2 regions of the Paraburkholderia caballeronis genome follow, and region 1 is predicted to be linked to the other one. Evidence: riboswitches for the same ligand, from Rfam matches in the RefSeq annotation. Region 1 holds a riboswitch; the other holds the start of a gene.
What was found. Region 1 has a riboswitch for glycine ahead of gcvT (glycine cleavage system aminomethyltransferase GcvT). Riboswitches for the same ligand answer to the same signal wherever they lie in the genome.

Region 1 (12,188 bases):
ATTGGGCTACCGGATCGTGTAGATTACCGTCGCAAAGCCGCGAATGAGCGGCTGCTGTAATTCAATAAGAGCCCCTTCGAGATCGAATACCGAACGTCGCTTCAGGGTCCGGAAAGAGCCGACCGCCGGATGCCATTTTCCAACGTTGGACGTCGTCAGATCAGATCGCTCAGAGCCGCGAAAAAGGGGGAGATTGTCTACGAGCAGCCGCCTTGCTACGAACATCGGGAGTCGCCAGTTTAGAGCCGGGAGAATTTCGGCAGGATAACGCGTAGCAGCTGTAGAGAACAGGGAGCAAGGCAGAGGACCTCGACTGACGCGCCTTGGTGCACCGCGCATTTCCGTATGATTTCCGTACGAACTTGCCTAGCGCTAACGGCGCGACACCAACCCCTTGATTTTTATCATATTCTTGGTGCGCCCGGCTGGGATCGAACCAGCAACCCCTGCCTTCGGAGGGCAGTACTCTATCCATTGAGCTACGGGCGCTTCACAACGCGAAAGCGCTGCCACCGTACCGGATAGCAGCGCCGCAGTGAGACCGAGAGAATACCCGGTTTCGCCGGTGCCGTCCACCGCGCGGCGGCTCGCTCCGGCAACCCGCCCGCCGAACCCTATCCGAACCCCACTCCAACCACCCGCAACAATCAGGGCCGGGTCCCAACGCCACGCCAGCTAAGGGTAAACGTCCGCTGAACACCGCCGCCGACGCGCTGTCGGCGCAAAACCTTCCGTCTATAATCGTCCCTGTCCGACTTTCCCCCGATCGTTACCGTCCTGCCGTAGCGGCTCACAAGACCAACGGAGACGAGACAAGCATGAGCGAAGCCCCCCACGGAGCCCCGATCAAGACACCCGGCCAGCTCATCGCGGCGATCATCGCCGGGTTCGCCGTCCCCATCGCGATCATCGTGCTGCTCGCGTATTACGTCGACAACACGACGCGCACCGGCGCCGGCACCGACGAGTTGTCCAGCGCGGCGGTTTCCGCCCGCATCGCGCCGATCGCGCAGGTCACCATCCGCGACGCGAACGCGCCGCGCGCGTACAAGACCGGCGAGCAGGTATTCCAGGCGGTCTGCTCAGCGTGCCATGCGAGCGGCGCAGCCGGCGCGCCGAAGTTCGGCAACGCGGCCGACTGGGCGCCGCGCATCTCCCAGGGTTTCGACACGCTGTGGCACACCGCGCTGACCGGCAAAGGCGCGATGCCCGCGCGCGGCGGCACCAGCCCCGACGACTACAGCGACTACGAAATCGGCCTCGCGGTCGCGTACATGGCGAATCACGGCGGCGCGCAGTTCCAGGACCCGCCGCAGCCGGCCGCGAACCCGCCGGCGGGCGCCGCGCCGGCCTCCGGCGCCGATACGTCCGCGCAGGCCGCCGCCACCCAGGCCGCGGCGGCCATCGCCGCGATCGCAAGCGCACCGCAACAGGCCGCCGCGCCCGCTGCGGGCGGCGGCGCGCAGCCGAGCGCGGACGCGTCGCAGGCCGGCAAGGCGCTGTATCAGCAGGTGTGTCAGGCGTGTCACGCGGCGGGCGTGCTCGGCGCGCCGAAGTTCGGCAACAAGGACGACTGGGCGCCGCGCCTGAAAGATCCGATCGACACGGTCTACAACTACGCGCTGCACGGCAAGGGCGCGATGCCGCCGAAAGGCGGCTCGAACGCGTCGGACGCGGACGTGAAGGCCGCGGTCGACTACATGGTCGGCGCGGCCAGATAACTAACGGGCAAAACGCGAAGGCGCGCCGTCACCCCTTCTGCAGCAGCGCCTTCAGGCTCGCGAGCCGGTCTTTCGGCGACATCGGCGCTTCGTCGGCGGTCGGCGGCGGCGCGTCTTCGAGGCTCATCTCCTTGATGAAGCGCGACGCTTCGCAGACGACCGTCTCCCGCGCGCGCTTGCGCTTCTTGCACCAGTTCAGATGCAGGCTGCGCTGCGCGCGCGTGATCGCGACGTACATCAGCCGGCGCTCTTCCTCGATCCGCGCGTCGTCGACCGGTTCGTCGTCCGCGCCGCCGCGGTGCGGCATGATCCCCTCCTCGACGCCGACGAGAAACACGTGCGGATATTCGAGTCCCTTCGACGCATGCACGGTCGACAGCCGCACGGCGTCCGGGTCCTCCTCCTTGCCTTCGAGCATCGACATCAGCGCGACGGTCTGAATGAGGCCGAGCAGGTTCTTGCCGGTGTCGCCGAGGCCATCCGCGTTGTCGTAGCCGGTGGCCTCGCTGTCCTCGCTAATCTCCTTCTCCGGCTTCGTGCCCTTGCGCTTCAGCCATTCGAGGAATTCGAGCACGTTCTGCCACTTCGTCTGCGCCTGGCGTTCGTCGAACGCGTCGTACAGGTACGCCTCGTAGTGGATCGCTTCCATCAGGTCGTCAAGCACGGTGGTCGCCGGGTCCTTGTCCGCGCGCTCGGTCAGCCGCTGCATGAAATCGCAGAACGTGCGCATCGGCTCGATCTGCCGCGCGGACAGCCGCGCCTCGATGCCGCCCATGTACACCGCCTCGAACAGCGACACCTTCGCCTGCCCCGCGAACGCACCGAGCGCCTCCAGCGTCGTGTTGCCGATGCCGCGCCGCGGCGTCGTGATCGCGCGGATGAACGCGGGGTCGTCGTCCGGGTTCGCGATCAGCCGCAGGTACGCGCACAGGTCCTTGATCTCGGCCTTGTCGAAAAACGACTGGCCGCCGGACAGCACGTACGGAATCCGCTCGCGCCGCAGCACCTGCTCGAAGATCCGCGCCTGAAAGTTGCCGCGATACAGGATCGCGTAGTCGCGGAACTGCGCGCGCCGCTCGAACTTGTGCGCGGAGAGGCGAAACACGACCGACTCGGCCTCGTGCTCCTCGTCGTTGCACGGCGTCACGGTGATCGTGTCGCCCATCCCGTGTTCGGACCACAGCTTCTTCTCGAACAGCTTCGGGTTATTCGCGATCACGTTGTTCGCGGCGGTCAGGATCCGCACCGTCGAACGGTAGTTCTGTTCGAGCTTGACCACGTGCAGCTTCGGGAAGTCCTTGCCGAGCTGCGCGAGGTTTTCGAGCGTCGCGCCGCGCCAGCCGTAGATCGCCTGGTCGTCGTCGCCGACCGCGGTGAACGCCGCGCGCGGGCCGGCCAGCCGCTTCAGCAGTTCGTACTGGCACGCGTTGGTGTCCTGGTACTCGTCGATCAGCAGGTAGCGCAGCCGGTTCTGCCACTTGTCGCGCACTGGCTCGTTGTTCGCGAACAGTTCGGCCGGCAGGCGGATCAGGTCGTCGAAATCGACCGCCTGGTAAGCGTGCAGCGTCGCGACGTAGTTGCGATAGACGATCGCGGCCTGGTGCTCGTCCTCGTTCGACGCGATCGCCATCGCCTCCTCGGGCATCACGAGGCCGTTCTTCCACAGCGAAATGATCGACTGGATCTTGCGGATGAAACCCTTGTCGGTCGAGCCGACCTGCTCCTGGATCATCGCGAAGCAGTCGTCCGAATCCATGATCGAGAACTGCGGCTTCAGCCCGACGTGCTCGGCCTCCTGGCGCAGGATCTGCACGCCGAGCGAGTGGAACGTGCAGACGGTCAACTGGTTCACCGGCACCTTGCGGCCTTCCTTGCCGGGCGTGGTGAGCGTCTTGCCTTCGAGCAGCTTGCCGACGCGCTCGCGCATTTCGGCGGCGGCCTTGTTCGTGAACGTGACGGCCGCGATGTGGCGCGGCTCGAAGCCTTTCGCCTCGATCAGGTGCGCGATTTTCTGCGTGATCACGCGCGTCTTGCCGCTGCCCGCGCCGGCGAGCACGAGACACGGACCGTCGAGATAGCGCACCGCTTCGCTTTGGGCGGGATTCAGACCTGCGGACATCGTTGCTGGATGGGAAAAAACAGGTGATACGACTGGAAGGCGTGCGGCCGCGCATCACGGCGGCCGGCACGGCGCGAGGCGGCGGCGGGGTATCGCTCCGGGATGCAATTTCCGGGCAATCCGTTCGGCCGCCAGCGCGCGGGAGCTGCGATGTTAACACGACGACCCGACGACGACCCGACGAAGAGCCGGCGGCGACCCGACGATCGCGCGGCGCAGGCGGCCCTCGCGCCGACACCAGCCGCTGTGCCAGAATCCTGTGTTCCGGCCCACCGCCGCCGCGACTCGCGGCGCGCCACATGGAGGAAGTTTGCAGATGACCTCGCCGCTGAAAATCGGCTTGATGGGCTACGGCTTTGCCGGCCAGACGTTTCACGCGCCGGTGATCGCGCACTGCGGCCACGCCGTGGTCGCCGCGATCGCGACCGGCCAGCCCGACCGCGCGCGCGCCGACTATCCGGACGCGACGCTCGTCGCCGACCTCGACGCGCTCGTCGCGCTCACGGACGTCGAATGCGTCGTGATCGCGACGCCAAACGACACGCACTTCGACCTCGCGCGCCGCACGCTCGCCAGCGGCAAGCACGTGGTCGTCGACAAGCCGGTCACGCTGACCGCCGCCGAAGCCCGCACGCTCGCGGACCTCGCGCAGCAGCGCGGGCTGGTGTTCGCGCCGTTTCACAACCGCCGCTGGGACGGCGACTTCGCGACGGTCCGCGAACTGCTGGACGCGGGCACGCTCGGCCGCGTCACGCATTTCGAATCGCACTTCGACCGCTTCCGGCCGCTCGTGCGCCAACGCTGGCGCGAGGACGCCGCGCGCGGCGGCGGCCTGCTGTACGACCTCGGCCCGCACCTGATCGACCAGGCGCTCGCGCTGTTCGGCGCGCCGGACACCGTCACCGCGTTCGTGCACACGCGCCGCGACGACGGCAGCGCGCCGGACTACGCGCATCTGGTGCTCGGTTATCCGCAGCACGAAGCGGTGTTGCACGCGAGCGCGCTCGCCGCGTTCGCGCCGCGCTTCGTGATCCACGGCACGCGCGGCAGTTATCTGAAGAACGGGCTCGACACGCAGGAGGACCAGTTGAAGGCCGGCCTGCGTCCCGGCGACGCCGGCTTCGGCGGCGGCAACGAGCCGGGACGTCTGCATGTGCTGCTCGACGACGGGCACGAAACCGAACGCACGCTGCCGACCGCCGACGGCGACTACACCGGTTTCTACCGCGCGCTGGCCGCGTCGATCCGCGCTGGCGTGCCGTTCCCGGTCAGTCCGCAAGACGCGATCGACGTGATGACCGTGATCGAGCTGGCGATGCAGAGCGCCGCGTCGGGCCGCACGCTCGCGTTCGCGCACGCGTCCTGACGAACCGCCGTCACGCGGCGCGCGCCTGACCGTCCGGTTACGCGCGCGCCTGCCTTTCGCCGACGGCGCCGAAAGGCGCAAACGAACTGTTACAAGTGCGTCCGGGCGCGCGGTCATCGCGCTGCGCGGACGAAGCGTTTGCCGACGGTACAACGCAAAAAAGCGACAACGACAACAAGGAGTTTCCGATGTCCCGCATCACTCGCGCGCTGGTGGCCGGCGCGCTGCTTTCGACGCTCGCCGCCTGCGTCGTCACCCCGCCGGAACGTCCCGGCCCGAGTCCGCACGAGATCGCCGCGCAGCGGCTGCATCAGGTGGACGGCCGGATCGGGAACCTGAGCCGCCGCGTCGACGCGCACGTCGCAGACGGCCGCTATCCGCCGCCGCAAGGCGACGCGCTGCACCACCGACTCGACGTGATCCGCGGCGAGGCGCACAACATGGCCGCGCAGCACGGCGGCGGGCTGTCGCCGGACGAACAGCGCGTGCTGAACGAGGAACTCGATACGGCCGCGCACGCGATCGAGTAATCGTCGTAATGCTGGCGGCACGGGACACCGCGCCGCCGGTCGTTCACCGCGACCGCCATCGTCGAAAAGGATGTTTCAAAAGGCTGAACTGCCTCTTCGGTTCGGGCCGCTCTGGCAGGTGAAAAACAGGCCCAAACCGCACGGATCGTGCGCGACCGGGTCCAAACACCCCGTCGCCACCGATGCCAACGGCACGCCGGCCGCAGTCATCCCGGCGGGCGCCCATTGCAACGACGCCACGCTTCGACCGCAAATCGGCCTTCGTGGCGGTCGCGGGAGAACCCTGGCGCATGTCCCCAATGCGCTCCGCATCACCGTTTTCGTGGTTAACGCAGCGCAAGGCGCACGGCATGGCCGGCGTGTTAGGTATACCGCCTCGGACCGATGCGGAGGGGAGATGTCGTTTCCCGAATGGGGGAATTCATACAACGCGCTGTACGTGCCACTGACGAACGACTGGCAATGCTCGCTTGTGCCTGTCCGCGATGTGCAAGACGTTGACCGTGGCTTGACGCTCTCTTACGAGGAGCGCCAGGAGGCGCGCAGGGAGCGCCAGAAACAGATTGAGCAGGACCGGCGAGACTTCGCCCGGCTGTTCCGGGTTTCCATCGGTCGACGCGATGCGCGCACCTGCCGCGACTTCGCCGCTTATGCCGCGTTCATCGGAGAACATCTGCGCATCTCGGGATGGGATACGCCGGTCGACGGTGAAAGCGTGACGCGCATACTTCACAACGCGGTACGCGATGGCTGGCTCGTTCCCGCGATTGACCGAGCCTGGCGAGGTGGCCGACAGGTCATCCGATTCTACGCGCCACAGAGCTGGCCGAAGCGAGCACCAGAACCGAAGCCGACCGTCTACGGTGTGCGTAACGGTGAGTTCGTACCGCTCGATGACAATGGGTACTTTATCGACCACACGCCATACGTACCGGTTGTGGCATCCTTGAAAAACGCCACTCGTTCCAGCAGTGGGACTGACTGGCCTCACGCGGTCGAAGAGGTGATGGGCGCGTTACGCGGCGGCAGGACACTGGGTATGGCCGATAGCTTGACGCATGGCGCGAGCACCCCCGGCGAATCAATGTCTTTCGGGGACGCGCATCCGTTTGAGTATCATCCGGATCCGATCAGCGGCGGCGTGTTTGACCTGGCTGCAAACGACCGGGGCGGCATATATGCTTGCGACATCCTGTCGGCGGAATGCAAGGGCTCGGTACTACGTGAGTTCCCCAGCCAGTATCTGAATTCGACGTTAAATGAAATCCAGGGGGATGCGCAGAGCGGCATGAAAGACGCTCGGAAAGCGTTGAAACTCCTCAACGACAACCGATTTAAAAAATAGGGGCCTCGGTGATGAATCACCCACTGTTTGACCTTCTGGCACGACTCGACGAAGCGAAGATCAGTTATACCCTTTCGCGCCATCGCCCCGAAACGGTTCAGGTTCTGATCACCATTGTCGGACAGCGCATTGAGATCGATGTGTTTGCCGATGGTCACATGGATGTATCCCGCTTCGTTGGCAACGAAGACATCGAGGGGGGAGCGGAATTGATCGATTCCATCATCGCTCCCGGAGCCTGATTTCCAGATGAATGCCCGCTGTGGTCGGCGTCAGACCGGTTCGCGTTTGCCACACCAGCGGCAGCATGGGATCGAAGCCATAACCGTCCCATTCCGGCTCCATCGCATGCCCTGTTCGACTTCCTGCGCACTCGCCCGGAACGATCTGTGCGCCGCTGACCGTATCCTCAGCATTGTGCTCATGCGCGGTGTCGAACGCCACACCGCAACGACGAGCCGACATTCACGAAGGGCTCCTCAAGCTGGCCTGTTGCCTGATTTGCTGGCTCACTCTTCAACGCTCCGATGAGCCTTTTTGAACTGCGTTCTTATTCTCCACGCCGCCCCGGGGTGGTACAGCAACACGCGAACCCACCAGGTTTTCCGGTGCAGCCTCATCTCCGTCGCGATTCCGCTGCCCGGCCGACGCGACACACGACTCGAAGCGGCCTCTTTCCCGCCTCGCGCATTCAGCACACGCTTCATTCGGCCGGGTGGCCAGCCATCGCCCACGGCCCGCCGCGTCCTTCTGCACGCCGACCTCATACCCCCCAGCACACGCCCTGCAACAGCCCCACCCCACCCCTCCCGTTTTTTCTCGCATTGACACAGCCCCCGGGCGTCGCGCACAATCGCCACGCGCGCCGGGAGAGCGCGCCGGCCGATGCGCACAGCGCATCCCGCCGGCGCCGCCGAAGGGGCAACCCACAAACTCTCAGGCAAAAGGACCGTGCGCGCCGGACCGCTGATCTGCCCATGCATCCACAGGATGCGGACGGAAACGCGCGAAGGTCCGCACTCTGGAGAGCGGCAGTAGCGTACCCGGCGCGGTCCAAACGAACCACGCGGCACGCAGGCTGCCCACCGAAGGGGCGCGCGTCGTCCGGTTCGAGCGAACCGCGGCGCAATCTCTCAGGTACCGAGGACAGAGGGGCCATGCACGAGGCGTCCACAGGCATCCCGCCTGCGGCGCGTCCTGCATGGCCCTTTTTGTTTTCGCCGGACCTGTTCCGGAGATGCCGAGGCCCCATGACCGAACTCAGGAAAACCCCGCTCCACGCCGCTCACCAGGCGCTCAACGCGCGCATGGTCGATTTCGGCGGCTGGGACATGCCCGTCAACTACGGCTCGCAGATCGACGAGCACCGCGCGGTCCGCACCGACGCCGGCATGTTCGACGTGTCGCACATGTGCGTCGTCGACTTCAGCGGCGCGAACGCGCGCGCGTTCTTCTCGCACGTGGTCGCGAACAACGTCGCGAAGCTGCAAACGCCCGGCCGCGCGCTGTACAGCTGCATGCTGAACCCGCAAGGCGGCGTGATCGACGACCTGATCGTCTATTACTTCGCGGAAGACAGCTTCCGCGCGGTCGTCAACGCGGGCACCGCCGAGAAAGACATCGCGTGGTTCCAGAAGCTGAACGACGAAGGCGGCTTCGGCCTCGCGATCACGCCGCGCCGCGACCTCGCGATCGTCGCGGTGCAAGGCCCGAACGCGCGCGACCGCGTGTGGCAGGTCGCGCCGTCCACTCGCAGCGCGAGCGAAACGCTGAAGCCGTTCAACGCAGCGAAGATCGACGCGACGCCGTTCGGCGAATTGATGATCGCGCGCACCGGCTACACCGGCGAGGACGGCTTCGAAGTCGTGCTGCCGGCCATCGCGGTCGGCGAATTCTGGGACGCGCTGCAACGCCAGGGCGTGAAGCCGTGCGGCCTCGGCGCGCGCGACACGCTGCGCCTCGAAGCCGGCATGAACCTGTACGGCCAGGACATGGACGACACGGTGTCGCCGCTCGACGCCGGCCTCGCATGGACCGTCGACCTGAAGGAGCCGCGCGACTTCGTCGGCCGCGCCGCGCTGGAAGCGAACGGCTGCCGCGCCGCGTTCGTCGGCCTGATCCTGCAGAAGGAAAACGGCAAGGCGGGCGGCGTGCTGCGCGCGCACCAGAAGGTGCTGACCCCGCACGGCGAAGGCGAGATCACGAGCGGCACGTTCTCGCCGACGATGCAGGAGTCGATCGCGTTCGCGCGCGTGCCGCAGGGCGTCCAGCCGGGCGACGTCGTGCAGGTGCAGATCCGTGACAAGGCCCTTCCCGCAAGCGTGGTAAAACTGCCGTTCGTGCGCAACGGCAAGGTGCTCGCCGCCTGATTCGCGCGTCGCGCACGCCCTTTCCCTGAAGCCACACCGAACCACGCACAGGAGCATCCAATGAGCATCCCGGCAGATCTGAAATACACCGAATCGCACGAATGGGTCCGCACCGAAGCCGACGGCACGCTGACCGTCGGCATCACCGACCACGCGCAGGAAGCCCTCGGCGACATCGTCTTCCTCGAACTGCCCGCGGCGGGCAAGACCGTGACGGCCGGCGACGCGGTCGCGGTGATCGAATCGGTGAAGGCCGCGTCCGACATCTACGCGCCGGTCAGCGGCGAGATCGTCGAATCGAACGCGTCGCTCGTCGATACGCCCGACCAGGTGAACGGCGCGCCGTACACGTCGTGGCTATTCAAGATCAAACCGGCTGCGGACGCGTCGCTCGACAAGCTGCTCGACGCCGCCGGCTACGAAAAGGCGATCGGCGCCTGATCCCCATCACAGGCGCGCCGCGCGGCCGTCGTCCGAGACAGGCCCGCGCGCGCCGGCAGGAAATTCCATGAAGCCCGAACACCCGGAACACTTGATGAACCGCACCCCTCTTTCGCTCGCCGCGCTCGAAGCGCACGACGCCTTCGCCGCCCGCCACATCGGTCCCGATACGGCCGACCAGCAGGCGATGCTCGGGGCGCTCGGCTTCGCGTCGCGCGCCGCGCTGATCGACGCGGTGATTCCGCCCGCGATCCGCCGCGACGACGCGCTGCCGCTCGGCCCGTTCGCCCAGCCGCGCTCGGAGGCGGAAGCGCTCGCCGAACTGCGCAAGCTCGCGGACAAGAACCAGGTTTTCCGCTCGTACATCGGGCAGGGCTATTACGACACGCATACGCCGGCCGTCATCCTGCGCAACGTGCTCGAAAACCCGGCGTGGTACACCGCGTACACGCCGTATCAGCCGGAAATCTCGCAGGGCCGCCTGGAGGCGCTGCTGAACTTCCAGCAGATGATCGTCGACCTGACCGGCCTCGCGATCTCGAACGCGTCGCTGCTCGACGAGGCGACCGCCGCCGCCGAGGCGATGACGCTGCTGCAACGCATCGGCAAGCCGAAGTCGAACGTGTTCTACGTCGCCGACGACGTGCTGCCGCAGACGATCGAAGTCGTGAAAACCCGCGCGAAGCCGGCCGGCATCGACGTGCGGGTCGGCCCGGCCGCGGACGCCGCGAACGCGGACGCGTTCGGCGTGCTGCTGCAATATCCGGGCGTGAACGGCGACGTGCGCGACTACCGCGCGCTGACCGAAGCGATCCACGCGGCGGGCGGCCACGTCGTCGTCGCGGCGGACCTGCTCGCGCTGACCGTGCTGACGCCCCCTGGCGAATGGGGCGCGGACGTCGCGGTCGGCAACTCGCAGCGCTTCGGCGTGCCGATGGGCTTCGGCGGCCCGCACGCCGCGTACCTCGCGGTGCGCGACGAATTCAAGCGGCAGATGCCGGGCCGGCTGGTCGGCGTGACCGTCGACGCGCAGGGCAACCCGGCGCTGCGGCTCGCGCTGCAAACGCGCGAACAGCACATCCGCCGCGAGAAGGCGACGTCGAACGTGTGCACCGCGCAGGCGCTGCTCGCGATCATGGCGAGCATGTACGCGGTTTATCACGGCCCGCACGGCCTCAAGACGATCGCGCAACGCACGAACCGGATCGCGGCGCTGCTCGCGGCCGGCGCGAAGCAGCTCGGTTACGCGCTCGTGAACGACACGTTCTTCGACACGCTGACGTTCGAAACCGGCACCCGCACGCCGGCATTGCACGAAGCGGCCGCCGCGCGCCGCATCAACCTGCGCCGCGTGAGCCCGACGCGGGTCGGCATCTCGATCGACGAAACGACGACCCGCGCGGACCTCGCGGACCTGCTCGCGATCTTCGCGGAAGTCGCGTCCGCGAGCGACGTGCCGTCGATCGACGCGCTCGACGCGGCGCTGCCCGCCGACGCAACGCTGCCTTCCGCGCTGCTGCGCGAAAGCGCGTACCTCACGCATCCGGTGTTCAACCGCCATCACTCGGAAACGGAAATGCTGCGCTACCTGCGCAGCCTGGCCGACAAGGACCTCGCGCTCGACCGCTCGATGATCCCGCTCGGCTCGTGCACGATGAAACTGAACGCGACGTCGGAAATGCTGCCGGTCACGTGGCCCGAGTTCGGCCAGATCCACCCGTTCGCGCCGGCCGACCAGACCGTCGGTTATCGCGAGATGATCGACCAGCTCGAACAGATGCTGGTCGCCGCGACCGGCTATGCGGCCGTGTCGCTGCAACCGAACGCGGGCTCGCAGGGCGAGTACGCGGGCCTCCTGATCATTCACGCGTATCACGCGTCGCGCGGCGAAGCGCATCGCAACGTGTGCCTGATCCCGGCGTCCGCGCACGGCACGAACCCGGCGTCCGCGCAGATGGCCGGCATGCAGGTGGTCGTCGTCGCGTGCGACGCGCAGGGCAACGTCGATCTCGCGGACCTGAAGGCGAAGGCCGCGCAGCATGCGGACAAGCTCGCCGCGATCATGATTACCTATCCGTCGACGCATGGCGTGTTCGAGCAGAACGTCCGCGAAGTCTGCGAGATCGTGCACGCGCACGGCGGCCAGGTGTACGTGGACGGCGCGAACATGAACGCGATGGTCGGCCTCGCCGCGCCGGGCCAGTTCGGCGGCGACGTCTCGCACCTGAACCTGCACAAGACCTTCTGCATTCCGCACGGCGGCGGCGGACCGGGCGTCGGTCCGGTCGCGGTCGGCG
Region 2 (12,188 bases), on a different contig from region 1:
TGATCGGGCTCGCGACGTTCTTCGACGGCTTCGACGTGATCGCGATCGCGGCGACGCTGCCGATCCTGATCCAGAAGTGGCATTTGACGCCGTGGGAAATCGGCTTCCTGATCGCCTCGGGATCGGTCGGCCAGTTGTTCGGCGCGTTCCTGTTCCCGTGGCTCGCGGAGCGTCATGGCCGCGTGCGCGCGATTGCGTGGAGTTCGGGGATCATCGGCGTGACGAGCATTCTGTGCGGGTTCGCGCCGACCTTCGCGGCGTTCGCCGCGCTGCGCGTCGTGCAGGGTTTCGGTCTCGGCGGCGAACTGCCGGTCGCGGCCACGTACATCAACGAGATCAGCCGCGCGCATGGGCGAGGCCGCTTCGTGCTGCTGTACGAGATCGTGTTCCCGATCGGGCTGCTCGCGTCGAACGCGCTCGGCGCGTGGGTCGTGCCGCGTTTCGGCTGGGAGGCGATGTACTTCATCGGCGGGCTGCCGCTGGTGCTGTTCTTCGTGCTGCGCCGTCTCGTGCCGGAATCGCCGCGCTGGCTCGCGGAACGCGAGCGCCTCGGCGACGCCGACAACGCGATGACCGTGTTCGAGCGTTCCGCGAAGGGGCCGCTCGCGCCGGTCGCGCACGCGGCGGAATTCGACGAACTGGCGAACCGCCATCCGAAGCGCCGGATGAAGGACCTGTTCGGCCCCGCGTATCTGAAGCGCACGCTCGCGGTCGCGATGCTGTGGATCACCTGCGGCTTCATCCAGTACGGGCTGTCCACGTGGCTGCCGACGATCTATCGCACCCTCTATCACGCACCGCTGCAACTCGCGCTGAACCTCGCGGTGGCCGCGTCGGTGCTCGGCGTCGTCGGGTCGCTCGTATGCGCGCTGCTGGTGGACAAGGTCGGGCGCAAGCCGATCATCAACGTGTCGTTCGTGCTGTGTGCCGTGTCGCTCGCGCTGGCCGGCGTGTGCCATGCGATGTCGGTGTACGTGGTCGCGACGTTCAGCGCGTTCGCGCTCGGCTTCCTCGCGAGCGGTTTCATCACGGCTTACGTGTACACGCCGGAACTGTATCCGACCAGCATCCGCGCGCTCGGCTGCGGCGTCGGCGGCGCATGGCTGAAAGTGGCCGCGATCTTCGCGCCGGCGATCGTCTCGAAGACGATGGTCGGCGGCAATCTCGACGTCGCGTTCTACATCCTCGCGGCGGTGCCGTTCGCGGCGGCGATCGTCGTGCATTTCCTCGGCATCGAGACGAAGGGGAAGGTGCTGGAACAGCTCGAAGCTTGATCCGTTCTGGTCTCGGACTGAAAAAAGGCGTGCCGTGCGGCACGCCTTTTTTTCGCCCGCTTGCCGCCGGGCGCGATCAGAAGTTGTGATACACGCCGAGCGCGAAGTCCGTCACCGACGCGCCCTTCGCGGGCAGCGGCCCGCTGCCGTACAGGTCGTTCGTCATCTGCGAGTTCGCCGCGTTCTTGATGACCGACACGCGCGCATACAGCGCGGTGCGCTTCGACAGGAAATAGTCGTCGCCGATCTGGAGGCCGACCGCATGGTTCGCGGTCTGCGTGACGTCGCGATAGACGAGCGAGCCGCGGAACATGTGCGCGCCGAAGCGCGCGAGCGAGCCGAGCGAATACTCGCGCGCGACGAAGTCCTGCGCATAGCGCGGGTCGAACAGCTGCCACGACGCGGACACCGCATAACGGCCCATGTCGTAGATCATCGCCGCGCCGAACGAGTCGGTGCGCGTCGTGGTGTCGGTGCACGCGCCGGCCGACGGATCGCACCACGTCTGGTTGAACGATGCCGACACATAGAGCGGTCCGTTCGCATAGGTGAGCGCGCCGCCGCGGTTCTGCGCGGCCGGCCCTTCGGACTGGTCGCCCTTGAATGCGTACAGCAATTGCGCGGTGAAACCCGCGAGGCTCGGGCTCGTATAGACGGCCGCGTTGCTCACGCGCGCCTCGACCGTCGAGGCGCCACGGCCGAGGTCGGACACGCTGCCGAAGTAGGTCCACGGCGACAGCTTCGACACGCCGAAGAACGGATCGACGAACAGTTGCAGCCCGACGCCGAACTGCTTGCCGAGGTCGATTCCGCCCCAGTCCTTCGACGCGATGCCGACATACGCGGCGCGGTTGAACATCGTGTTCGGCGCGCCGAACGTGCCGTCGTTCGCGTTGAAGCCGTTTTCGAGCCGGAAATGGACGGACAGCCGGGGCGTCAGTTCCTCGCGGCCGTAGATGCCGATTTTCGACGTCCACGCGCCGCCGCTCAACAGGCGCGTCGCGGTCTGCCCGCCGGCGTTGTAGTGGTCGATGTATTCGTCGACCGTGCCGTAGATCGACACCAGATTGCCGGACACCGAGCCATAACCCGGACCGAACGCCGGCATCAGCGAAGAGAACACCGAATCCGCATGGCAAAGGCTGGGCGCGAGCGCAAGCAGCCCGGCCGCAGCGGCTGCAGCCTTGATCGTCTTTTTCATCGTGTGTGTAGTGGTAGGCGCCGTTGGGCGGCGCTCGATTCGAGTGGAAGGGGACAACGACTGCGGGGAGCCGCAGCGGCTACGCCCGGCCGGACGCGCGCTGCGAGCGGTGAACGGCGGTGATTACTTCAAATACGTTTCGACGAGCCGGACCCAGTAGCTCGCGCCGAGGCTGATGATCCGGTCGTTGAAGTCGTAGTTCGGGTTGTGGCACATGCAGCCGCCCCACTGGCCGACGCCGTTGCCGAGCATCACGTAACAGCCCGGCACCGACTGCGCCATCCATGCGAAGTCCTCGCTGCCCATCACGCCGCGCGTGTCGGTCAGCACGTGGTCGTCGCCGACGAGCGCCGCCGCGACGCCGCGCGCGAGCGCGGTCGGCCCTTCCGCGTTCAGCACGACCGGCACCAGATGCGTGTAGTCGATCGACGCCTCGACGCCGAACGTCTGCGCCTGCGACGCGACGATCTCGCGCACGCGCGTCTCGATCCGCTCGCGGACCTCGGGGGTCGTCGAGCGCATGTTCAGCAGCAGTTGCGCGCGCTCCGGAATCACGTTGTGCGTCGCGCCCGCCTGGATGCCGCCGACGCTGACCACGCCGACGTCGCGCGCCGCGAGATTGCGCGACACGATCGTCTGCAACGCCATCACGATCGCGCTTGCGGCGACGATCGGGTCGCGCGTCAGCTCGGGCATCGCGCCGTGGCCGCCGACCCCCTTCAGCGTGACGGTCGCGACGTCGGATGCGGCCGTCACGCTGCCTTCCTTCACGACGAACTGGCCGACCGGCACGCCGGGCGCGTTGTGCAGCGCGTACACCGCGTCGCACGGAAAGCGTTCGAACAGGCCGTCCTCGATCATCCGGCGCGCGCCGCTCAGGTTTTCCTCGTCGGGCTGGAAGATCAGGTTCAGCGTGCCGTCGAACGACGCATGGCGCGCGAGATGCTTCGCGGCCGCGAGCAGGATCGCCGTGTGGCCGTCGTGGCCGCACGCGTGCATCCGGCCCGGCACGCGGCTCGCATACGGCAGGTCGGTCGTCTCGACGATCGGCAGCGCGTCCATGTCCGCGCGGATGCCGATCGCGCGGGCGCCGCCGCCGCGCTTCAGGCGTCCGACGACGCCATGGCCGCCGATGCCGGTATGCACGTCGTAACCCCAGTCGCGCAGCAGGCCGGCGACGAACGTTGCGGTGTCGGCGACGTCCGCGCCGAGTTCCGGGTTCGCGTGGATGCGGCGGCGGATGTCGATGAACGTGTCCTGTTCGGCGACCACTTCCGGCACGAGCCGGTCTTCGTGGAAGCCTTTTTCGAGCACGAACGGCATGGATGACTCTCCTTTCATTGGCCAGGGTGAAGCGTTGCGGGGGAGGCGGCGCGCTGTTCGCGCAGCGCGAGCAGCGCGCACAGCGAGATCGCGCTGCACGCGACCATGTACCAGGCGGGCGACATCGGATTGCCGGTCGCGCTGATGAGCCACGTGACGATGAACTGCGCGAAGCCGCCGAAGATCGACACGCCGACGCTATAGACGACGCTGAGGCCGGTGGCGCGCACGCGCTTCGGGAACGCTTCGAGGATCAGCAGGAAACCCGGTCCGGCGATGATCGCGAGGCACGACACGAGCAGCGCGACGATCGCGAGCGCGACGCCGAGATTCGCGGTGTGGTTGAGCAGCCAGAACGCGGGGAACACCAGCAGTCCGCCCGTCAGCGTGGCGCCGAACACGACCGGCTTGCGGCGCTTCAGCCGGTCCGCGAGCAGCCCGGACAGCGGCGCGACGACGAAGAGCGTCGCGCCCGACACGCAGCCCGAGAGGAACGCGGTCGCCGACGGCATGTGCAGCACCTTGATGAGATAGGTCGGCATGTAGAACACCGCGATGTACATCGTCGCGGTGCTGCCGACGATCATCAGGATGCCGGTCAGCAGTTCACGCCGGTGCGAGCGCAGCGCCTCGCTGAACGCGCTGGTTTCGCGCGCCTCGTCGGTGTGCGTCTCGTGCAGCGAGCGGCGGATGTACAGCCCGACCGGACCGATCAGCAGTCCGCACAGGAACGGCACGCGCCAGCCCCAGCTTTCGAGCGCGGCCGGCGTCAGCAGATGCGCCAGCGCGAAGCCGCTCAAGGCGCCGGCGAGCGCGGCCGCGCCCTGGCTCGCGACCTGCCAGCTCACGAGGAAACCGCGCGTCGTCGCGACGCCGGACTCCATCAGCAGCGTCGTCGACGCGCCGATCTCGCCGCCGGCCGAGAAGCCTTGCAGCAGCCGCCCGGCGACCACCAGCACCGGCGCGAGCACGCCGATCGACGCATACGGCGGCGCGAGCCCGATCAGCGCGGTGCCGGCGGCCATCACGACGATCGTCAGCGTCATCGCGGCCTTGCGGCCCGCGCGGTCCGCGTAGTTGCCGATCACGACGCCGCCGATCGGCCGCACCACGAAGCCGATGCCGAACGTCGCGACCGCCATCAGCAGCGAGCCGAACGGCGAATGCGACGGAAAGAACTGCTTGCCGATGATCACAGCGAAGAAGCTGTAGATCGTGAAGTCGAACATCTCCAGCCCGTTGCCGAGCGACGTCGCCGCGATGAGCATGAAGCGCGACGCGTGACCGCCGCGCGCGGGGACCGACGACCCGATGGCCGGGTTGTGCAGATTTGCCATGACTGCTCCGTTCGTGAAGTCTCACGCCGCCGGGGCGACGACGTGTCCGAACAGTAAGAGCGCCAATTTCACGGAACAAATCGTTTGTTTTTATTCCAATAACTTTTTTTTATCCCGCAGAATCGTGGCCGGGCGCGACGCATGGCACCCGCATTATGGAGCGGATCGGGCAATGAAGTTTCACCAGCTGAAGGCGTTGATCGCGGTGGCCGAGGGCGGCAGCATCCACGAGGCGTCGCGCGACCTGCACGTGACCCAGCCGGCGATCAGCAAGGCGCTCGCGGATCTCGAAGCGGAACTCGGCGCGCCGCTGCTGGTGCGCTCCGCGAAGGGCGCGCAGCTCACGCACTACGGGCAGAGCCTGATTCGCCACGCGCGCGCGATCGACCAGGAACTGCGCCACGCGCACGAGGACATCGCGACGCTGCTGGGGGTCGCGCGCGGCACCGTCAGCGTCGGCGTGACGCCGGTGACGGCGACCGGCCCGTTCGCGGAGGCGCTGCGCCGCTTCATGCTCGCGCATCCGCAGGTCACCGTGAACGTGCGCGAGATGCGGCCCACGCTGATCCACGAAGGGCTGGCGGACGGCACCGTCGATTTCGGCCTCGTGTCGCGGATCGGGCCGCCGGTCGAGCCGCGTTTTCACTGGGAGGAGCTTTACACGGTGCCGACCACGCTCGCGGTGCGCACCGGGCATCCGTTGCGCGGGCCGAAGTCGCTCGCGGTGCTCGCGGAATCCGGCTGGCTGAGCTGGGACGCGCTCGACGACGCGTCCAGCCTCGTCGGCTCGCTGTTCAGCAGCCACGGCGTAGAGCCGCCGAAGAGCGTGCTGCGCTGCACGTCCACCGTGCTGTACGTCGAGATGGCGACGACCACGGACCTCATCAGCCTGTGGTCCGAACTGCCGTTCCACATTCCCGAGTACAACGCGAAGCTGCGCCGCCTCGCGCTCAAGGAGCCGCTGCCGGACATGACGGTCGGGCTCGTGTGCCGCGACCTGAAGCTCGCGACGTCGGTCGCGTCGACGTTCATCGACTTGATCCGCGAATGCAGCGCGAACATCGGCGGACTGTACCGGCGCGCGGGCGCGGTGCCGCGTTTGCGCGGCGCGGGTCCCTCGCGGTGACGACGCCTGACCGTTGCATTCGCGTCGCCGGGGATTGCCAAACGCTTTTTGCGCCGGTATGGTTCGCGGTGTTCCACGAACGCAGCAGGGGAGAGACCGTCGCAACGTGACGGCGCCGACGGAGCAACCGCCCCGGAAACTCTCAGGCAAAAGGACCGTGCTGCCGGAACATCTGGAGAGCGGCGCGCGACGCGCGCCCACCGAAGGGGAGCGGGACGCCGCGCGCGAAACCATGCGCGGCGCGAACGCGAAACTCTCAGGTACATGGACAGATGGGGCATCGGCGCCGGCCGTCACCACGGCGCGGCCGGCGATGCTCAACACCACTGGACCATGTCATGCCACGAATCGCCATTCTCGGCGCCGGGATCACCGGCGTCACCACTGCGTACGCGCTCGTTCAGCGCGGTTATCGCGTCACCGTGTTCGAACGCCACCGTTATGCGGCGATGGAAACGTCGTTTGCGAACGGCGGCCAGCTATCGGCGAGCAACGCCGAAGTGTGGAACAGCCGCGCGACCGTGCTGAAGGGGCTGCGCTGGATGTTCACGCGCGACGCGCCGCTGCTGATGAACCCGCGGCCCGGCTGGCACAAATACTCGTGGATCGGCGAGTTCCTGCGGCAGATTCCGCACTATCGCTCGAACACGATCGAGACGGTGCGGCTCGCCATCGCCGCGCGCGAGCACCTGTTCGGGATTGCCGAGCGCGAGCGGATCGACTTCGACCTGGAGCGGCGCGGCATCCTGCATTTTTATGCGACGCGCGGCGAATTCGAGTCGGCGCTGAAGGTCAACGAACTGCTGCGCGACGGCGGTCTCGACCGAAGTCCGGTCACGCCCGACGAGATCCGCGCGCTGGAGCCCGCGCTGCAAGGCCGGTTTCATGGCGGTTTTTATACGCCGTCCGATTCGACCGGCGACATCCACAAGTTCACGCGCGGCCTCGCGCGCGCGTGTGAAGCGCATGGCGTGACGTTCCGCTACGACACGTCGGTGGAATCGATCGGCGCCGACGCGGACGGCCGGCCGCTGATCGTCGCCCAATGCGGCGGCGAGCGCGATGCGGATGCGTTCGACGGCGTCGTCGTTTGCGCGGGCGTCGGCAGCCGCGCGTTCGCCGCGATGGTCGGCGACCACGTGAACGTCTATCCGGTGAAGGGTTATTCGATCACCGTGTCGCTCGACGACGCGGCGAGCCGCGAGGCCGCGCCATGGGTGAGCCTGCTCGACGACAGCGCGAAGATCGTTACGAGCCGGCTCGGCGCGGACCGCTTCCGCGTGGCCGGCACCGCCGAACTGAACGGCTTCAATCGCGACATCCGCGCGGATCGCGTCGAACCGCTCGTGAACTGGACGCGCCGTCATTTCCCGGGCATGTCGACCGCGCGCGTGGTGCCGTGGGCGGGGTTGCGGCCGATGCTGCCCAGCATGTTGCCGAAGGTCGGACGCGGCAGGCGGCGCGGCGTGTTTTATAACACCGGGCATGGGCATCTCGGGTGGACGTTGTCCGCCGCGACGGCGGAGAGTGTGGCGGAGGTGGTCGCGGGCGCGGGGGTTTAGGGCTTGTTTTGCCGGGCGCGCCGGCTGCCGCTAGCGCGCGGCGGCGACGTGCGGTTCCGTGAAGTCGAACGGCGGCGCGGATGCGACGGCATCCGCAAAGCAGTCGATCAGGTAATCGCACGCGGCGGTGTTCAGCGCGTCGCGCCGCGAAATGATGCCGACCGCGACGCGCGGCAGCGGCTCTCGCACCGGCACCGCGACGACGCGCTCGCGAAACCAGTCGGATTCGAGAAAGCTCTTCGGGCAGCACGACAGCAGATCGCTGCCGTACGACAGCGCGAAGCTCGCGCTGAACGAACTGCATTCGACGACGACGCGCGGCGCGCCGAACCCGCGTTCGAGGAAGTAGTCCTGCAACACGCGCCCGATGCTCTCGGGCGTCGTGTTCAGCATCCAGTCCGCGTCCTGAAGGTCTTCGATGGACTGCGCGTCCGCAAGCGGATGCCCCCTTCTCGCGGACACGATCAGCTCCGCTTCGAGCAGCCGGCGAAACTGGAATTCGCCCGCGACCTTCGTTTCGTCGACGATCGCGATCGCGAAGTCGAGCGTGCCGTCGCGCAGGCCCGCGAGCGCCGAACTGAGGAACCCTTCCTGCACCGCGAGCCGCGTGTTCGCCATCCGCAGCCGGAACGTGTGGATCGCGCGCGCAAGGTACTTCAGCGACACGAGCGGCGTGACCGCGCACGACACCGCGCCGCCGTCGAGGCCGGCCAGCTGGAGCACGTCTTCGCGGGCATGCTGCATTTCCGCGAGAATCAGCTTCGCGCGCGCGTAGATCGCGTGGCCGAAACTCGTGAGTTGCGCGCCGCGCGCGCTGCGCACGACGAGCGGCACGCCGAGGTCCTGTTCGAGTTCGCGGATCGCCTTCGTCAGCGCCGGCTGCGACAGGTACACCGTGCGCGCGGCGGCGCGCAGGCTGCCGTGCTCCGCGATCGCGACGAGCGCGCGTAGCTGGTGATGTTTCAAGGACGTGGCCGGCGAGAGGATGGAACGGAAGACCCGCGCGCAACGCGCGGGAAGCGTGACGACATGCGGCCGATCGTACACCGCGAGAAAAAATTCCGGCAATGAGGCGTCGTCCGGATGCGCGTCGCGACCGGTATCGGTTTTGTACCGGTTCGGTCTCCGTGGGATGTCCGCTTCGATAACCCGCCGTTATCACGATAAGAAAAAGCAAATCGGCGCGGCGTTTTTGTCTCCCTAGACTGGGCCTGTCGTCACGATCGTCAGGCTCTCGAAGCCGGCGAAGCCGCGCACGCCCCCCCGTTTTCAACGAACGATTCACTTCCGACAGGATGCCGCCCATGAAGTCACCGTCACTCGCGTCCGCGGCCAGCCGCTCTCGCGCCTCGCGCAGTTCGCCGCTCCCGACGCGCGGCCTCATCGTCGCGACGACGATCGGCAACGGCTTCGAGTTCTTCGATCTGACCGTCTACAGCTTCTTCGCCGTGCTGCTCGGCAAGCTGTTTTTTCCGCTCGCGTCCACCCAGCAGCAACTGCTGCTGTCGGTCGGCACGTTCGGCGTCGGTTTCGTCGCGCGGCCGCTCGGCGGCGTCCTGTTCGGCGTGCTCGCGGACCGGTTCGGCCGCGTGGCCGCGATGAACGTCACGCTGCTGACGATGGCGGCCGGCACCGGGCTGATCGGCGTGACGCCGACCTACGCGCAGATCGGCATCGCCGCGCCGCTGATCGTGCTCGCGGCGCGGCTGCTGCAAGGGTTTTCCGCCGGCGGCGAAGTCGGCGTCGCGACCGCGCTGCTGGCGGAGCGGGCGGAGCCGGAGCGGCGCGGTTTCGTCACGAGCTGGCAGTTCGCGAGCCAGGGCGCGGCGGCGCTCGCGGGGTCGCTGGTCGGCTTCCTGCTGTCGCATTTTCTCGATCGCGCGGCGCTCGAAAGCTGGGGCTGGCGCGTGCCGTTTCTCGCGGGCGTGCTGATCGCGCCGCTCGGGCTGTATCTGCGCGCGCGCATCGGCGAGGAGCCGGCCGCGGGCGGTGACCGCGCGCCAGGCGGCGTGCTGCGCACCGTGTTCCGCCGCGACGGACGGCTGGTGCTGCTCGCGTTCCTGCTCGTGATCGGCGGCACGTCCGCGCATTTCATCGTGCTGTACTACATGTCCACCTATGCGATCAAGGTGCTGCATCTGCCGATGGATAGCGCGCTGTGGTGCGGCATTCTCGCGGGTGCGGTAATGCTCGTGATGTCGCCGCTCGGCGGCGCGTGGTCCGATCGCTTCGGCCGCAAGCGCGTGACGTTCATATCGCGCGCGCTGCTCACGCTGTCGATCCTGCCGGGTTTTTACCTGATCGGGCATGTGCCGGGCGTCGCGACGCTGTACGCGGTGGTCTGCGTGCTCGCCGCGCTGCATTCGATCAATGCGGGCGCGAACGGCACGCTGCTGCCGGAGATGTTTCCGCGCAGCACCCGCGCAACCGGGCTGTCGATCGCGTATGCGGCGGGCGTGTCGATCTTCGGCGGCTTCGCGCAGTTCATCGTCACGTGGCTGATCGCGGTGACCGGCGACCCGGTCGCGCCCGCATGGTACGTGATCGCGTGCGGCGTGCTTTCGCTTTTCGCGCTCGCGTTCGTCACGGACCGCACGCGCGACGCCATCTGAACGCGGGCCATGCACATGAGCCGGGCTCCGGGCCGGACCTGAGAGATCGATTTGCACTACAACGTTGAATGAAACAGGAACGAGAGGTTGCCATGTCAGACCGCGTTTTTCCCGCATCGGCCGCTTCGAAGCCGGCCGTATCCGATGGGCTGTGCGATGCGTCCGCGCTCACGCTGCTGGAGATGCAGCGCCGCCGCGAAGTCAGCGCGGCCGAGATTCTCGACGCGCATCTGCGCCGCATCCACGAGGTCAATCCGCAGGTGAACGCGCTCGTCACGCTGGCCGACGAGGCGGCGCTGCGCCGTCGCGCGGACGACATCGACAGCCAGTGGGCGTGCGGCGTGTGGCAGGGCGCGCTGCATGGGCTGCCGGTGTCGCAGAAGGACCTGACTGCGACGCGCGGCGTGCGCACGACCTTCGGCTCGAAGCTCTTCGAGCAGCACGTGCCGGCGCACGACGCGCTGATCGTGCGCCGCTGCGATGCGGCCGGCGCGCTGATGATCGGCAAGTCGAACACGCCGGAATTCGGCTCGGGCTCGCATACGTTCAACGAAGTGTTCGGCGCGACGCGCAATCCGTGGGACCTGGACAAGTCCGCGGGCGGCAGCAGCGGCGGCGCGGCCGCGTCGGTCGCGTGCGGGATGAATCCGCTCGCGTGCGGCAGCGACATGGGCGGCTCGCTGCGCAATCCGGCCGCGTGGAACGGCATCGTGGGGCTGCGTCCGTCGCCGGGCCGCGTGCCGCGCGCGCCCGACGCGAACGGCTGGGCGACGCTCGGCGTGGACGGTCCGATGGCCCGCAACGTCGCCGACGCCGCGCTGCTGCTCGGCGCGATCGCCGGGCCGTGCGGCGAGACGCCGACCGAGATCGCGGAGCCGGGCGCGCTGTTCGCCGGTTCGCTGCAGCGCGATTTTCGCGGCACGCGGGTCGCGTTTTCGTCGCGGCTCGCGGGCATCGCGGTGGACCCGGAGATCGAGCGCGCGGTGCACGCGCAGGCGCGCGTGTTCGACGCGCTCGGCTGCGAAGTGGTGTTCGCGGACCCCGACCTCGCGGACGCGGAGCACGTGTTCCGGATCGAGCGCGCGTGGATGATCGGCTCGCTCGTGCAGCGCCTCGGCGACGACGCGCAGGCGCAGCTGAAGCCGGAGATTCACGACGAATGCCGGCTGTTCCGTTCGCTGAGCGCGGCGGACCTCGGCACGATGTTCGAGCGCAAGACCGCGCTGTTCCAGACGATGCGCCGCTTCATGGCCGAGCATCCGTTCTACGTGCTGCCCGCGACGCAGATGCTGCCGTTCGACGCCGATCTGCGCTGGCCGGCGTCGTTCATGGGCGAAGCGTACACGACGTACATCGACTGGATGCGGATCTGCTGGTATCTGTCGTCCACCGAATCGCCGGTGCTCGCGGTGCCGTGCGGTTTCAGCGAGTCCGGGCTGCCGATCGGCATGCAGATCGCCGGCCGCTATCGCGACGACTGGGGCGTGCTGCAACTCGGCCACGCGTACGAAACGGCGGCCGCGCACCGGATGCCGCGTCCGCCCGTCATCGGCGGCGTCTAGCCGCCGTCCTTTCCCGCAGCACTGAACGCGCGCCGGCCCGGCAACGGGCCGGCCCGTCAGGCAACGCGTGCAGGCCCGCGGGGACGCGGTTTGCCCGCGTTCCGCGCAATCTCAACCTGGGTGTCGGACAACATGAATAAAACGCTTCTCGCTGTCGTCGCGGCCGGGGTGCCCGCGATCGCTTCCGCACA

Region 2: another riboswitch for glycine. It lies ahead of BLV92_RS19155 (D-amino acid dehydrogenase); the one in region 1 lies ahead of gcvT (glycine cleavage system aminomethyltransferase GcvT).

Annotation. Positions count from the first base shown of each region.
Region 1 covers NZ_FNSR01000001.1:307,111-319,298, reverse strand. Annotated here, with positions in the region: tRNA gene BLV92_RS01375 (tRNA-Arg) at 414-489, opposite strand; gene BLV92_RS01370 (c-type cytochrome) at 819-1,721, shown strand; gene BLV92_RS01365 (UvrD-helicase domain-containing protein) at 1,750-3,840, opposite strand; gene BLV92_RS01360 (oxidoreductase) at 4,157-5,206, shown strand; gene BLV92_RS01355 (hypothetical protein) at 5,395-5,736, shown strand; gene BLV92_RS01350 (hypothetical protein) at 6,134-7,081, shown strand; gene BLV92_RS01345 (hypothetical protein) at 7,093-7,323, shown strand; gene BLV92_RS31315 (hypothetical protein) at 7,304-7,546, opposite strand; glycine riboswitch at 7,948-8,033, shown strand; glycine riboswitch at 8,093-8,241, shown strand; gene gcvT (glycine cleavage system aminomethyltransferase GcvT) at 8,332-9,450, shown strand; gene gcvH (glycine cleavage system protein GcvH) at 9,511-9,891, shown strand; gene gcvP (aminomethyl-transferring glycine dehydrogenase) at 9,959-12,188, shown strand, end outside.
Region 2 covers NZ_FNSR01000002.1:593,148-605,335, reverse strand. Annotated here, with positions in the region: gene BLV92_RS19180 (MFS transporter) at 1-1,274, shown strand, start outside; gene BLV92_RS19175 (porin) at 1,351-2,475, opposite strand; gene BLV92_RS19170 (M20 aminoacylase family protein) at 2,599-3,798, opposite strand; gene BLV92_RS19165 (MFS transporter) at 3,813-5,135, opposite strand; gene BLV92_RS19160 (LysR family transcriptional regulator) at 5,308-6,261, shown strand; glycine riboswitch at 6,339-6,429, shown strand; gene BLV92_RS19155 (D-amino acid dehydrogenase) at 6,600-7,823, shown strand; gene BLV92_RS19150 (LysR substrate-binding domain-containing protein) at 7,854-8,789, opposite strand; gene BLV92_RS19145 (MFS transporter) at 9,128-10,435, shown strand; gene BLV92_RS19140 (amidase) at 10,528-11,997, shown strand; gene BLV92_RS19135 (porin) at 12,130-12,188, shown strand, end outside.